2 regions of the Variovorax sp. W1I1 genome follow, and region 2 is predicted to be linked to the other one. Evidence: riboswitches for the same ligand, from Rfam matches in the RefSeq annotation. Region 2 holds a riboswitch; the other holds the start of a gene.
What was found. Region 2 has a riboswitch for glycine ahead of gcvT (glycine cleavage system aminomethyltransferase GcvT). Riboswitches for the same ligand answer to the same signal wherever they lie in the genome.

Region 1: linked by a shared signal. The riboswitch ahead of QFZ83_RS24640 (D-amino acid dehydrogenase) and the one ahead of gcvT (glycine cleavage system aminomethyltransferase GcvT) in region 2 are both predicted to bind glycine.

What each region holds. Positions count from the first base shown of each region.
Region 1 is NZ_JAUSWZ010000001.1:5,256,452-5,263,074, reverse strand. It holds gene QFZ83_RS24645 (RtcB family protein) at 107-1,516, shown strand; gene QFZ83_RS24640 (D-amino acid dehydrogenase) at 1,533-2,840, opposite strand; glycine riboswitch at 2,931-3,048, opposite strand; glycine riboswitch at 3,082-3,172, opposite strand; gene rfbB (dTDP-glucose 4,6-dehydratase) at 3,290-4,360, shown strand; gene rfbD (dTDP-4-dehydrorhamnose reductase) at 4,357-5,247, shown strand; gene rfbA (glucose-1-phosphate thymidylyltransferase RfbA) at 5,287-6,189, shown strand; gene QFZ83_RS24620 (GDP-mannose 4,6-dehydratase) at 6,222-6,623, shown strand, end outside.
Region 2 is NZ_JAUSWZ010000001.1:3,641,790-3,648,412, reverse strand. It holds gene gcvP (aminomethyl-transferring glycine dehydrogenase) at 1-732, opposite strand, end outside; gene gcvH (glycine cleavage system protein GcvH) at 782-1,153, opposite strand; gene gcvT (glycine cleavage system aminomethyltransferase GcvT) at 1,218-2,396, opposite strand; glycine riboswitch at 2,444-2,559, opposite strand; glycine riboswitch at 2,580-2,654, opposite strand; gene QFZ83_RS17025 (H-NS family nucleoid-associated regulatory protein) at 2,834-3,262, shown strand; gene QFZ83_RS17020 (hypothetical protein) at 3,332-3,715, opposite strand; gene QFZ83_RS17015 (hypothetical protein) at 3,712-4,251, opposite strand; gene QFZ83_RS17010 (DUF4440 domain-containing protein) at 4,370-4,891, opposite strand; gene QFZ83_RS17005 (TRAP transporter large permease) at 4,969-6,261, opposite strand; gene QFZ83_RS17000 (TRAP transporter small permease) at 6,273-6,623, opposite strand, start outside.

The sequences.
Region 1 (6,623 bases), 1.6 Mb from region 2:
AGAGTGATCCGTGCGCCTCGAGGCGCGCGGTCGATCTCTTTCGCCTCGCCACGCAATGCTGGCCGGGGCTGGAAACCGACATGGTTTCCCCAATGGAACAGCAGCCATGAGCAGCAATCATTTTTCGAGACTCCAGCGCACCTTTTCGCGCGCTGGCATCGCCGTCGACTATCGCGACGGCGTCTATCACCTGCACAACGAGGTTTCACAGGCGACGGTGCTTCTGCCGCAAAGCCTTCCCCTGGAAGAGAAGGCGGTGAACCAGTTGCTGGCCTTTGCCAGCGTCCGCTCGCCCGATGGCGAGAAGGGCGTCTGCAAGGCCTGCGCGACGCCCGATTTCCATCCGGGCTCCGTGGCGCCGGTCGGGAGCGTCGTGGCGACCGACGCGGACTTCGTCATTCCCGCAGCGGTGGGCACCGACATCAACTGCGGCATGCGCCTCTTGACCACCGGCCTCACGCTGGACCAGGTGGCGCCGCACAAGACACGGCTCATCGAACGCCTCACGCGCAGCCTGCTCGACAACGGCCGCGACGTGCCGGTGCACACAGCGGCTTTCAAGGCGCTGTTCGACGTGGGGCCGGCCGCATTTCTCGATGCCGTTCAGGGCAGCGGGCTCTGGTCGTCCTGCGACCGCGACCGGCTGCAGGCGGAGATCGACCGCTGCATCGGCCTTGCGAGCTTCGGCGGCAATGCGCGGCATGCGCCGCAGGCTTACACCGGCGCGCGCCACGAGGTTTTTCGGGACCCATGCCTCGGCACGCCGGGCGGCGGAAACCACTTCGTGGAACTGCAGGTGGTCGACAAGGTGATGGACCGGCACGCGGCCTACCGCGCCGGCCTCAAGGCCGGCGAAGTGGTGGTGATGATTCACAGCGGTTCGCGCGACATCGGCTTCCACGTCGGTGGGCGCTGGATGGACCGGGCGAAGGCCGAATGGCCGCAGGGCCTGCGCCATCCCCGCAGCGGCCTGTACGGACTCTCCGGTTCGTTGGCCGAGGAGTACCTGGAGGCGATGGGTGTGGCGGCGCGCTATGCCTGGGCCAACCGTGTTGTGCTGGCCGAACTGGTGCGCAAGGACATGGCGGAGCTGCTGGGCGCGACGGCATCGAAGCTCGTGGTCGACGTGCCGCACAACGTGGTGCTGCGCGAGCACGGGATGAACATCCACCGCAAGGGCGCAACGCCGGCCCACGAAGGAGACCTGGCGCTGATTCCGGGTTCGATGGGCGATCACTCGTACCTCGCGACCGGCCTGGGTCATGAAGACTGGTTGTGGTCGTGCAGCCATGGCGCCGGCCGCCGGATGCGGCGCCAGGAGGTGCGTGCCTTGCGCGGTGCCGCGAACCAGGACGAAAACGCCAGCTGGCAATGTGTGACTCTGCGCGAGGAGCGCAGGATCGAGGAGGCGCCGCAGGCCTACAAGCCCATCGGCGCGGTGATCGACGCACAGGAAAGCGCGGGCCTGATTCGTTGCGCGGTGCGGCTGAAACCCTGGATCACCTTCAAGGCGTGACCCAGGGCCGCGATTGTCAGCCCAATGCGGGTTGCGCGATTCGCGGTGCCGGCGCCGGCATGCCGGTGAACGCAAAGTCCACCTCCGGCACGAGCCCGCTCACGATCCGCGCGATCGACTTGCCCGAACCGCACGCGTGCGTCCAGCCCAGCGTGCCGTGGCCGGTGTTCAGGTACAGGTTCGGCAGTTTCGTCTTGCCGATCATCGGCACGTTGCTCGGCGTCGCGGGGCGCAAGCCCGTCCAGAACTGGGCCTGCGTGGTGTCGCCGGCACCGGGGAACAGCTCTTCGACGCGCCGCACGATGGCTTCGCAGCGCACGCGGTTCAGGTCGCGGTCGTAGCCGTTGAGTTCGGCCGTGCCCGCGATGCGCAAGCGGTCGCCCGACTCGGACGTGTAGCGCGAGAACACCAGCTTGTATTCGTCGTCGGTCAGCGAGACCTGGTGCGCCTTCGAGGCGTCCTTCACGGGCAGCGTCACCGAATAGCCCTTGGCCGGGTAGATCGGCAGGCGGATGCCCAGTGGCGCCGCGTACAGCGGGCTCAGCGAACCCATCGCCAGCACGAACGCGTCGCCGCGGATGCGCTGGAAGCGGCCTTCGTTGTCGGTCGCCTCGACGTGGTCGATGCTGCCGCCGGCTTCGCGCAGTGCCGTGACCGTGTGGCTCATGAGGAACTTCACGCCAGCCGCGGCCGCGAGGCCGACCAGTTCGCGGGCGAAGCGGTTGGCGTCGCCCGATTCGTCCTCGGCCGTGTAGGTGGCGCCGGCCAGCTGGGGCCGGATGTGGGCGAGGGCGGGCTCGATCTTCACCGCCTCGTCGGCCGAGATCACCAGCCGTTCGCAGCCGAGGGCGCGCATCTGCTCGGCCGGCTTGAGTGCGCCGTCGAACTCCTTCTGCGTCGTATAGAAATGCAGGATGCCTTGGGTGCGCTGGTCGTAGCTCAGGCCCGTATCGCGGCGCAGCTGTTGCAGCGTGTCGCGGCTGTAGGTGCCCAGGCGCACGATCTGCTCGATGTTGTGCTTCGTGCGCGCCGGGGTGCACTCGCGCAGGAACTGCAGGCCCCAGAGCCACTGGCGCATGTCGGCGCGGATGCGAAAGAGCAGCGGGGCGTCTTCCTTGCCCAGCCACTGCAGCACCTTGAGCGGCGCGCTGGGGTTGGCCCAGGGTTCGGCATGGCTCACGGAGATCTGCCCGCCGTTGGCGAAGCTGGTTTCGGCGGCCGGGGTGGCCTGCCGGTCGATGACGGTCACTTCGTGGCCGAGTTGCTGGAGGTAATAAGCCGAAGTCACGCCGAGCAGGCCGGCGCCAAGAACGATCACGCGCATTGCAAGTACCTTTGAGGTGCAGCGCTTGAATGGCGGATGTGGTGTGCTATTCAATCAATAGCAAGCAACCGGACGTCCGCCGTCCAAGTTGCCGCTCCCCCTGTCCTCGATACCTGAGAGATTCACCTGTTGCGCCTTGCAACGGGTTTGCTCCTTCGGTGCATCGCGACACCTTTGCGGGGTGCGATGGCTCTCCAGACGGCGTTTGATTTGATGCAGTACTGACCCCTTGCCGAAATTACAAAGAACTTCGTTGGGCCGACCTGAGCGTTTATGGGAGTTTGCGCCTTCGGTAGGGCCACCGGGGTGGCCCGCTCTCCTGCAGTGGGGGCGATTGTAGGTGGGGCCCCGCGGATGCGCCAACCCTGGATTTCGGCCCTGTGGGCCGGTGGGATAATCTCCCGTTCATTCGCCAAAGGGCGATCGTTCGACAACAAACAGGGGACCCCATGATCCTGGTAACCGGCGGCGCAGGCTTCATTGGCGCCAATTTCGTACTCGACTGGATCGCGCAGAGCGATGAGCCGGTCGTGAACCTCGACAAACTGACCTACGCGGGCAACCTCGAGACACTCGCGTCCCTCAAGGACAACCCGAAGCACATCTTCGTCCAGGGCGACATCGGCGACAGCGCCCTGCTCGACCGCCTCCTGGCCGAGCACAAGCCCCGCGCCGTCGTGAACTTCGCCGCCGAATCGCACGTCGACCGCTCGATCCACGGCCCCGAAGACTTCGTGCAGACCAACGTGCTGGGCACCTTCCGCCTGCTCGAATCCGTGCGCGGTTTCTGGAATGCGCTGCCGGCCGACCAGAAGGCCGCCTTCCGCTTCCTGCACGTGTCGACCGACGAGGTCTACGGCTCGCTCTCCAAGACCGACCCGGCATTCACCGAAGAGAACAAGTACGAGCCCAACAGCCCCTACTCGGCCAGCAAGGCCGCCAGCGACCACCTCGTGCGCGCCTGGCACCACACCTACGGCCTGCCGGTGGTCACCACCAACTGCTCGAACAACTACGGGCCGTTCCATTTCCCCGAGAAGCTCATCCCCCTGATGATCGTCAACGCACTCGCAGGCAAGCCGCTGCCCGTGTACGGCGACGGCATGCAGGTGCGCGACTGGCTCTACGTGAAGGACCACTGCAGCGCCATCCGCCGCGTGCTCGAAGCCGGCAAGCTCGGCGAGACCTACAACGTCGGCGGCTGGAACGAGAAGCCCAACATCGAGATCGTCACCACGGTCTGCGCGCTGCTCGACGAACTGAGCCCCAAGGCCGATGGCAAGCCGTACAAGGAACAGATCACTTACGTGACCGACCGCCCGGGCCACGACCGCCGCTACGCCATCGATGCGCGCAAGCTCGAGCGCGAGCTCGGCTGGAAGCCCGCCGAAACCTTCGACAGCGGCATCCGCAAGACGGTCGAGTGGTACCTCGCGAACGGCGAGTGGGTGCGCAACGTGCAGAGCGGTGCGTACCGCGAATGGGTCGAGAAGCAATACGACGCGAAGGCGGCGGCATGAAGCTGCTGCTGCTGGGCAAGGGCGGACAGGTCGGCTGGGAACTGCAGCGCAGCCTCGCGCCCCTGGGCGAACTGGTCGCGCTCGATTTCGACAGCACCGACTTCAACGCCGACTTCAGCCGCCCCGAGCAACTGGCCGAGACCGTGCTGAAGGTGCGGCCCGACGTCATCGTCAATGCCGCCGCGCACACCGCGGTCGACAAGGCCGAGAGCGAGCCCGACTTTGCCCGCAAGCTCAACGCCACCTCGCCCGGCGTGGTGGCCGAAGCCGCGCAGCAGATCGGCGCGCTGATGGTTCACTACTCGACCGACTACGTCTTCGACGGCAGCGGTAGCAAGCCCTGGAAGGAAGACGATGCGACCGGTCCGCTCAGCATCTACGGCAGCACCAAGCTCGAAGGCGAGCAACTGGTGGCAAAGCACTGCGCGAAGCACCTGATCTTTCGCACCAGCTGGGTCTATGCCGCACGCGGCGGCAACTTCGCCAAGACCATGCTGCGCATCGCCAAGGAGCGCGACAAGCTCACGGTCATCGACGACCAGTTCGGTGCGCCCACCGGCGCCGAGCTGCTGGCCGACATCACCGCGCACGCCATTCGCGCGACGCTGCAGGACCCGTCCAAGGCCGGGCTCTATCACGCGGTGGCCGGTGGTGTGACCACGTGGCACGGCTATGCGCGCTTCGTGATCGAGCAGGCAAAGGCGGCGGGTGTCGAACTCAAGGCCGGCCCCGAAGCGGTCGAGCCCGTGCCCACCACAGCATTCCCGACGCCGGCCACGCGGCCGCACAACTCGCGCCTGGACACCACGAAGCTGCAATCGACCTTCGGCCTCGTGCTGCCCGAGTGGCAGTCCGGCGTCGCCCGCATGTTGCGCGAAACCTTCTGACATCCGTCGAGCAAGACAAGAGACACGAACGAACATCCCATGACCCAAACGACGCAACGCAAAGGCATCATCCTCGCCGGTGGCTCGGGCACCCGCCTGCATCCCGCGACGCTCGCCATGAGCAAGCAACTGCTGCCGGTGTACGACAAGCCGATGATCTATTACCCGCTGAGCACGCTGATGCTCGGCGGCATGCGCGATATTTTGATCATCAGCACGCCGCAGGACACGCCGCGTTTTCAGCAGTTGCTGGGTGATGGCAGCCAATGGGGGATCAACTTGCAGTACGCGGTGCAGCCGAGCCCGGATGGGCTGGCGCAGGCGTTCATCATCGGGGACAAGTTTCTCGGCAACGATCCCAGTGCGCTTGTGCTGGGAGACAACATCTTCTACGGCCACGACCTCGTGCATCTGCTTGCCGATGCCGATGAAAAGCCATCCGGCGCGACCGTGTTCGCGTATCACGTGCAAGATCCTGAACGCTACGGCGTGGTGGCGTTCGATGCCAGCGGCAAGGCCAGCAGCATCGAAGAAAAGCCGCTGAAGCCCAAGAGCAACTACGCGGTGACCGGCCTCTACTTCTACGACAACCAGGTCGTCGATATCGCCAAGGCCGTGAAGCCCAGCGCGCGCGGCGAACTCGAGATCACGGCGGTCAACCAGGCCTACCTCGACCTGGGCAAGCTCAATGTGCAGATCATGCAGCGCGGCTATGCATGGCTGGACACGGGCACGCATGAAAGCCTGCTCGAAGCCGGCCAGTTCATTGCCACGCTGGAGCATCGTCAGGGTCTGAAGATTGCATGCCCTGAAGAGATCGCCTGGCGCAACGGCTACATCGACAAGGAGCAGTTGGCGCGGCTGGCCGCGCCGTTGCAAAAAAACGCCTATGGCAAGTACCTCAACCGCCTGCTTGTCGAAGACGCTCAATCCGGTCTCTGACACCTAAAACAATTCCTTCAGCAATACAAGTCATGCACTCATCAAGCCAGACCCTGACGGGTCAGAAGTACCTCGTAACCGGCGCAGGCGGATTCATCGGCAGCCACCTGGTCGAAGCACTCGTGCGTGCCGGCGCCGATGTGACGGCCATGGTCCGCTACGGTTCTGCATCGAGCTGGGGCAACCTCGAGTTCGCGCCGGATGACGTGAAGGGCCAGTTCCGCGTCGTGGCGGGCAACATCGATGACGGCGACTTCGTCATGCACGCCATGCAGGGCATCGACGTCGTCTGCCATCTGGCGGCCTTGATCGCCATTCCGTATTCGTACGTCGCCCCGCGCAGCTACGTGCGCACCAACGTCGAGGGAACGCTCAACGTCGTGGAGGCCGCGCGCCGGCTGTCGGTTCGCCGCGTCGTCCACACGAGCACCTCC
Region 2 (6,623 bases):
ATGGGCATGGCCCGCGAGCGGGCGCAGGTCGTGCACATGGCCGGTGGTGGCGGGGTACTGCGCGAGCACGCCGAAGAATTCGCAGCTCGCCATCAGGTGCGGCAGCGTCTCGGAGACGGTGCTCACCTTGACCTCGATGCCCAGCGGCGCGGCGCGCGTCCTGATGACTTCGATGGTCTGCGGATGGCAGTCGCCAGAGACCAGGAACACGTTGCTCTTGCTCTTCACGCTGCGCTTGGCGAGCGTCATCGCCTCGGCCGCGGCCGTGGCTTCGTCGAGCATCGACGCGTTGGCGATGGCCATGCCCGTGAGGTCGCACACCATCGTCTGGAAGTTGAGCAGGGCCTCCATGCGGCCCTGCGAAATCTCGGCCTGGTAGGGCGTGTAGGCGGTGTACCAGGCGGGGTTCTCCAGCACGTTGCGCAAGATCACGCCCGGTGTGTGCGTGCCGTAGTAGCCCTGGCCGATGAAGCTCTTGAACACCTTGTTCTTCGACGCCATCGCCTTCAGCTCGGCCAGCGCCTCGGCTTCGGTCACCGGGGCCGGCAGGCGCATCGGCTTCGCGCGGCGAATGGCCGCGGGCACGATGCCGTCGATGAGCTCCGCCCGCGTCTCCGAGCCGATCACCGGCAGCATGCGCGCCTCGTCCGCCGCATCGATGCCGATGTGGCGGGCGAGAAATTCTTCGGCGTTCTCTAGTTCTTGCAAAGAGGGAAGGGCGGGAATCGGCATGGCGGTGAAGGCTCGAGGAGAAGAAGGAAAGGCGGGCGAACGCTGGGGGTCAGGATTCGGCGGCGAACTTGTCGTAGGTGGCAGCGTCGAGCAGGGCATCGAGCTGCGCGGGCTCGCTCAGCTTGACCTTGAAGAACCAGCCGGTGGCCAGCGGGTCGCTGTTGGCGAGCGAGGGGTCGGCGCGCAGTGCTTCGTTCACTTCGGTGATCTCGCCCGAGACGGGCATGAACACATCGGCCGCGGCCTTCACCGATTCGACGACGCCGGCGACTTCGCCCTGCGCGAAGGTCTTGCCGACTTCGGGCAGGTCGACGAACACGACATCGCCCAGCGCGTCCTGCGCATGCACGGTGATGCCGACGGTGGCGGCGCCGCCTTCGGCCGAGACCCACTCATGGTCCTTGGTGTACTTGATGCTCATGGGAAAACTCCTCGTGGAAAAAATTGAATAAGGGAATGCAGAGCCTAGCCGCGGTCAGCCGCGATCAGCCTCGGTAGTAGCGGGTCGGCACAAAGGGCAGGGTCGAGACTTCCATCGGCACCGGCTTGCCGCGCACGATGGCCTGCACGCGCGTGCCGGGCTCGGAGAACGCGGTGGCCACGTAGCCCATCGCGATGCAGCGGTCGGCCGTCGGGCCGAGCAGGCCGCTGGTGACGATGCCGATGTCCTGGCCTTCGAAGGATTGCAGCAGCGTGCCGTCGCGCACCGGAATGCGCTCCAGCGCGACGAGGCCGACGCGCTTGCGCTTCAAGGTGTCGTGGTCGGTGTGGCCTGCGGCGCCGACGGTCGCGGCTGTGAGCTGGGCGAGGATCTTTGCCGCGCCCGGGAACCCGCCTTCGCGCGCACCGCCGGCACGGCGCACCTTCTGCATCGCCCAGTTGAGCGAGGCTTCGACGGGCGTGGTGGTGGTGTCGATGTCGTTGCCGTAGAGGCAGAGGCCCGCCTCGAGCCGCAGCGAATTACGCGCGCCCAGGCCGATGGGCTTGACCTCGGGCTGCGCCAGCAGCAGGCGGGCGAGGGCGTCGGCGTCCTTGCCGGCCACGGAGATCTCGAAACCGTCTTCGCCCGTGTAGCCGCTGCGCGTGACGAAGGCGGGGATGCCGCCGATCTGCACCGCGCCGCCCGTCATGAACACGAAGCGCTCGATGCCGGGCGACAGCCGCGCCAGCGTGGCCGCGGCCTGCGGGCCCTGCAGCGCGAGCAGCGCGTGGTCGGGCAGGGGCTGCACCTCGCAGCGCGAGCCGATCTTCTGCTGGATGTGCGCGATGTCCGCCACCTTGCAGGCACCGTTCACGATCACGAAGATCGAGCCGTGGCCTTCGTTGAAGAACATCAGGTCGTCGAGGATGCCGCCCTCATCGTTCAACAGCAGACCGTAGCGCTGTTTGCCGGCGGGCAGGTCGATCACATCGACGGGCATCAAGGTCTCGAAGGCCGCTGCGGCGTCGGGGCCGACGAGGCGCAGCTGGCCCATGTGGGAAATGTCGAAGAGGCCGGCCGCATCGCGCGTGTGCTTGTGCTCGGCCATGAGGCCGGCCGGGTACTGGACCGGCATCGAATAGCCCGCGAAGGGCACCATGCGCGCGCCGAGCTCCACGTGGAGGTCGTACAGCGGCGTCTTGAGAAGTTGGGTATGGGTATCGGGAGCGGAAGAAGCGGCCACGGGGCACTCCAAAGGGGCAGTCGAAATCCATGGCTGCAACGCCACGGGCCACCCCTGCTGTCCGCTTTACCTGAGAGATTCGCCCCACGATCGGGGTTTGCTCCTTCGGTGGGCCGGTGCAATGCATGTGTGCATGCAACGGCCTCTCTCCAGCAAGGAAACGCCGGTGTGAACCGGCGCCTTGTCAGTCCTTTTGCCTGAGCGTTCGGGGATCCCCTGCGCCTTCGGCGGCCCCGTCGTGCGGGGCTCTCTCCTGACCCCGCCGAGTGTAGTGGACGAATCGCACGACTTCCGAATCCAGAGCGTCGGGGCGGGGTTTCGGTCATCGATGCGGGGCGGCAAGACCGCACCGAGGCCTGAACAGATCAATCTGGTGAGCCTCTTCTTTTGGCACTAGCATATTGGGCACACAACACACCCCCAAAGGAACGCAAAGAATGACAGATGCCAGAAATATGAGCTTCGCGGATATCCAGAAGCGCATCCAGGAAATGGACAATGAACGGGCCCAACTGGAGCTGGCATTGCAGGCCAAGCGTGGAGAAGAATTGAAGGTGCTGGCCGATGCCTATGCGAAGAAACTCGAGGCAGCCGGTTTCAGCATCCCGGAGGGCAAGGCCGCGCTGGACCCCTACGACAAATCGGGCGCAAAACGCACGCGTTCACCCAATGGCAGCCAGGCATCGGAAGCCAAGGCCTATGTGAAGGGCACCGTGTACAAGGATCCCAATTCCAGCGCGACCTGGACGGGGGGAACAAAAGGCCGACAACCGCCGTGGCTCATTGCCGCCCTCGAAGGCGCGCCGGACAAGAGCAAGGCTTACGAAAATCTGGCTGTAGGCGGCGACCACGTCAATAACGGTTGATGGCATTCAATGCCGGGTTTCGCCGGCCAGCACGCCGGCGATCGTTGCTGGAAACGTCGAGGCGGTTCATCATTTTTTCAAAAATGATCTGAATGGAAATGCAAAAGCCGTGATATCTGCGGAGATACCGTGTTGCATATTGCCGCCCGCCACAACAAGACCGCGGAAGTTCAAGCGATAGAGGTCTTGCTGATTGCCCATTGCCGCGTCGAGTTCAATACGCCAAACGGGAGTGGAATTTGCGCGGGGGATATGCGGGATCAAATGAGCGAGGCCAATGTCTCGAACAATGACCGATACCGCGAGATATTCAAGGACCGTCTGGAATGGGGCATGGTGGACGATGGTCCGCCCGAGAGAGTGGAAATCAGATCCAGAAAAATCTGATCGAGTCTTCGCGGTGTCCGGGAAATACCGCGGCTCGTCGGAGTGGGAGCGCAGATGCGACTTCAATGCACCACTTCCGCGGGCGGCAGCAGCCGCTCGATGCGCTCCCGCAGCGATTCGGCCCGCTCGGCGCCGGCCGTCTTCTCGATTTCACTGAGCATCAGCGCGGCGATGGTCAGCATCGCCTCGCGGTCGCGGGCTTCGCGCAGGGCGTCGCGCATCTGCAGGGCGAACTTGGGGTCGCGCCGCACGAACATGCGCTCGCAGATGTCGAACAAAAACATCCGCGTGGTGGCCAGCGAGCGCTTGCCGTCGAAAGTGTCGGCCGAGGTGGCGATGCGGATCGGGTCGACGGCCGGCACCGGCATCGGAGTTGGTACAGCCGCAGCAGCGGCCATCGCCTGCGCATCCTGCAGATAGCCCCTGCTCACCAGCGCCAGGATCGCCTGCTCCGCCTCGGTGCGGTTCGCGAACAGCGGGCTGAAGTCGGTCAGCGAGCGCCGGCCGTCGGCCATCAGCAGCAGGGCGCGTTCACGCTGGCTGAGCGTGCGCTGCCCGCCCTGGAGTTCGTCGCGTGCCTTGTCGGTCTTGGTGGGAAACATGGCGGCCACAGCTTTCGAAGATCGAAGGCTGCAGCATCGTCGCGAGCGGTGACATCTTCATGAACCTGTTCGGCTTACAGGGAGATCGCCGCCGCCGCGCCATCGGACGCTCAGGTCTTCAGGCGCCGGTGCTTTCCTTGCGGATCAGCCACTTGTCGCCCACGCGCTGCAGCTCCAGCGTCTTGCGGTCGGTGCTCTTGAGCTTGTCGGCGGTGTAGACCTGCTTAAAGCGCGCGCTGGCGGTCTGGCCGTTCACGCTGATGACGAGGTCGTCGACGGTCACGCTGATCTTCGACTTGTTCGAGATGCGGGTGCGCCGCTCGGCTTCCCACTGCTTCTTGTCCTGCTTCCTGGCCGGTGTGAAGTCGGGGGCGTAGGCGGCGAGGTAGCGGTCCACGTCGCGCGCGGACCAGGCGTCGGCCCAGGCGCGCACGGCGGTTTCGATTTCGGCGATGCCCGCGCTGGGCGCTTGCGCGGGAGCGGCCGCTGGCGCAGCCGGCGCCGGGGTCGCCGCTGCCCCAGCGGCCGCCGATGCGGCAGGTGCTGGTGGCTTTGCCGCGGGGGTGGCGACGGGCGTGGCAGCCAATGCGGCCGTGGACAGCAGCCCTGCGGCGAGCAGGCAGGTGGCGAGTCGATTCATGGAGCGGTTCCCTCGGTTGTCGGTTGTTGGCGTGGCGCCGATTCTGGCAGCGAACCGCTGCAGAGGCACCGGCGCCGCTACTTGAACCCGAGCGCCCGCGGCAGCCAGGTGCTGAGCGCAGGCACGAAGGTCAGGATCATCAGCACCGCGCCGTGCGCCCACAGGAACGGCACCAGTTCCTTCACCAGCGCCGACATCGGCACCTTCGACACGTTGCAGGTCACGAACAAGAGCCCGCCCACTGGCGGCGTGATCATCCCGAGCGTGAGGTTGAAGATCACGATCATCGCGAAGTGCACCGGGTCCACGCCCAGCTTGATCGCGACGGGCGCCAGGATCGGCGCCAGCACCATCACGCCCGGCAGCGGCTCGATGAAGATGCCGAACAGCAGCAGGAAGATGTTCACGATGATGAGGAACATCCACGGCGAGAGGTTCATGCTGATGAGCCATTCGGCCATCTGCTGCGGAATGCCCTCGATGGTCAGCACCCATGCGAACGAGGCCGAGAGGCCGATGATGATCAGCACCGAGGCCGACAGCAGGGCGGAGCGGGAGAGGATGTCGGGCAGCATCTTCCACTCGAGCGTGCGGTAGATGAACTTGCCGCACACCAGCGCATAGAACACCGCCACCACCGAGGCTTCGGTCGGCGTGAACCAGCCGGCACGCATGCCGCCGAGGATCACCACGGGCAAGAGGATCGCGGGTATCGCCTTCCAGGTCGTGATGAGAATTTCGCGCAGCGGCGGCGTCTGCCCGTCGCCCTTGTAGTTGCGCTTCTTCGATACGTAGAAGTTCACCACGCACATCGCCACCGCGATCAGGATGCCGGGCAGGATGCCGGCCGCGAAGAGGGTGCCGACCGAGACCGTCTCGTCCTGCAGCGCATAGATGATCATGATGATCGAGGGCGGAATGATCGGCCCGACGATCGCGGTCGAGGCCGTGAGCGCCGCCGCATACGAGCGGTCGTAGCCGGCCTTGTCCATCATCTTGATGAGCATCGATCCCGGCCCCGCCGCATCGGCCAATGCCGAGCCCGAGATGCCCGAGAAGAAGGTGAGCGACACGACGTTGGTGTAGCCCAGGCCCCCGCGTCGATGGCCTACGAACTGGCCCGCGAAGCGCAGCAGCACCTCGGTGAGCGAGCCGCCGCTCATGAGCTCGGCCGCGAGGATGAAAAAGGGCACGGCCATCAGCGGAAAGCTGTCGATGCCGGTGAAGGTTTCCTTCAGCAGCACCATCAGCGGATAGTTCTCCGCGAGGATGAGCGTGGTGACGGTCGAGAGCCCGAGCGCAAAGGCCACGGGCACGCCGATGGCCAGGAAAATGCAGGCCGAGACGATGAGAACGATGCTGGCATCCATGGTCGTTCTCCTTACAGCGACGCCGAGGCGTTGGCGTCGAAGTGCGCATCCGATGCGAACTCGCGCCGCAGCACATAGCCCCGCACCACCAGCAGCCAGTGCACGATCAACAAGATGCCGCCGAACAGCATCGCGCTGTAGATGTAGGCGAACGGAATCTGCGTCACTGCCGTGAGCTGGAACATCGTGCGCTGCATGTAGAGCCACCCGTACCAGACCATGAAGCCGAAGAAGGCGAACAGCAGCGCGGCGACGAAGGCGCGCACCGCGATGCCGCCCGCGCGCGGCAGCGCGTCCTGCAGGTTCTCCACCGCGATGTGGCCGCCGTAGCGCAGCACCGGCCCGGCCCCGAGGAAGGTGAG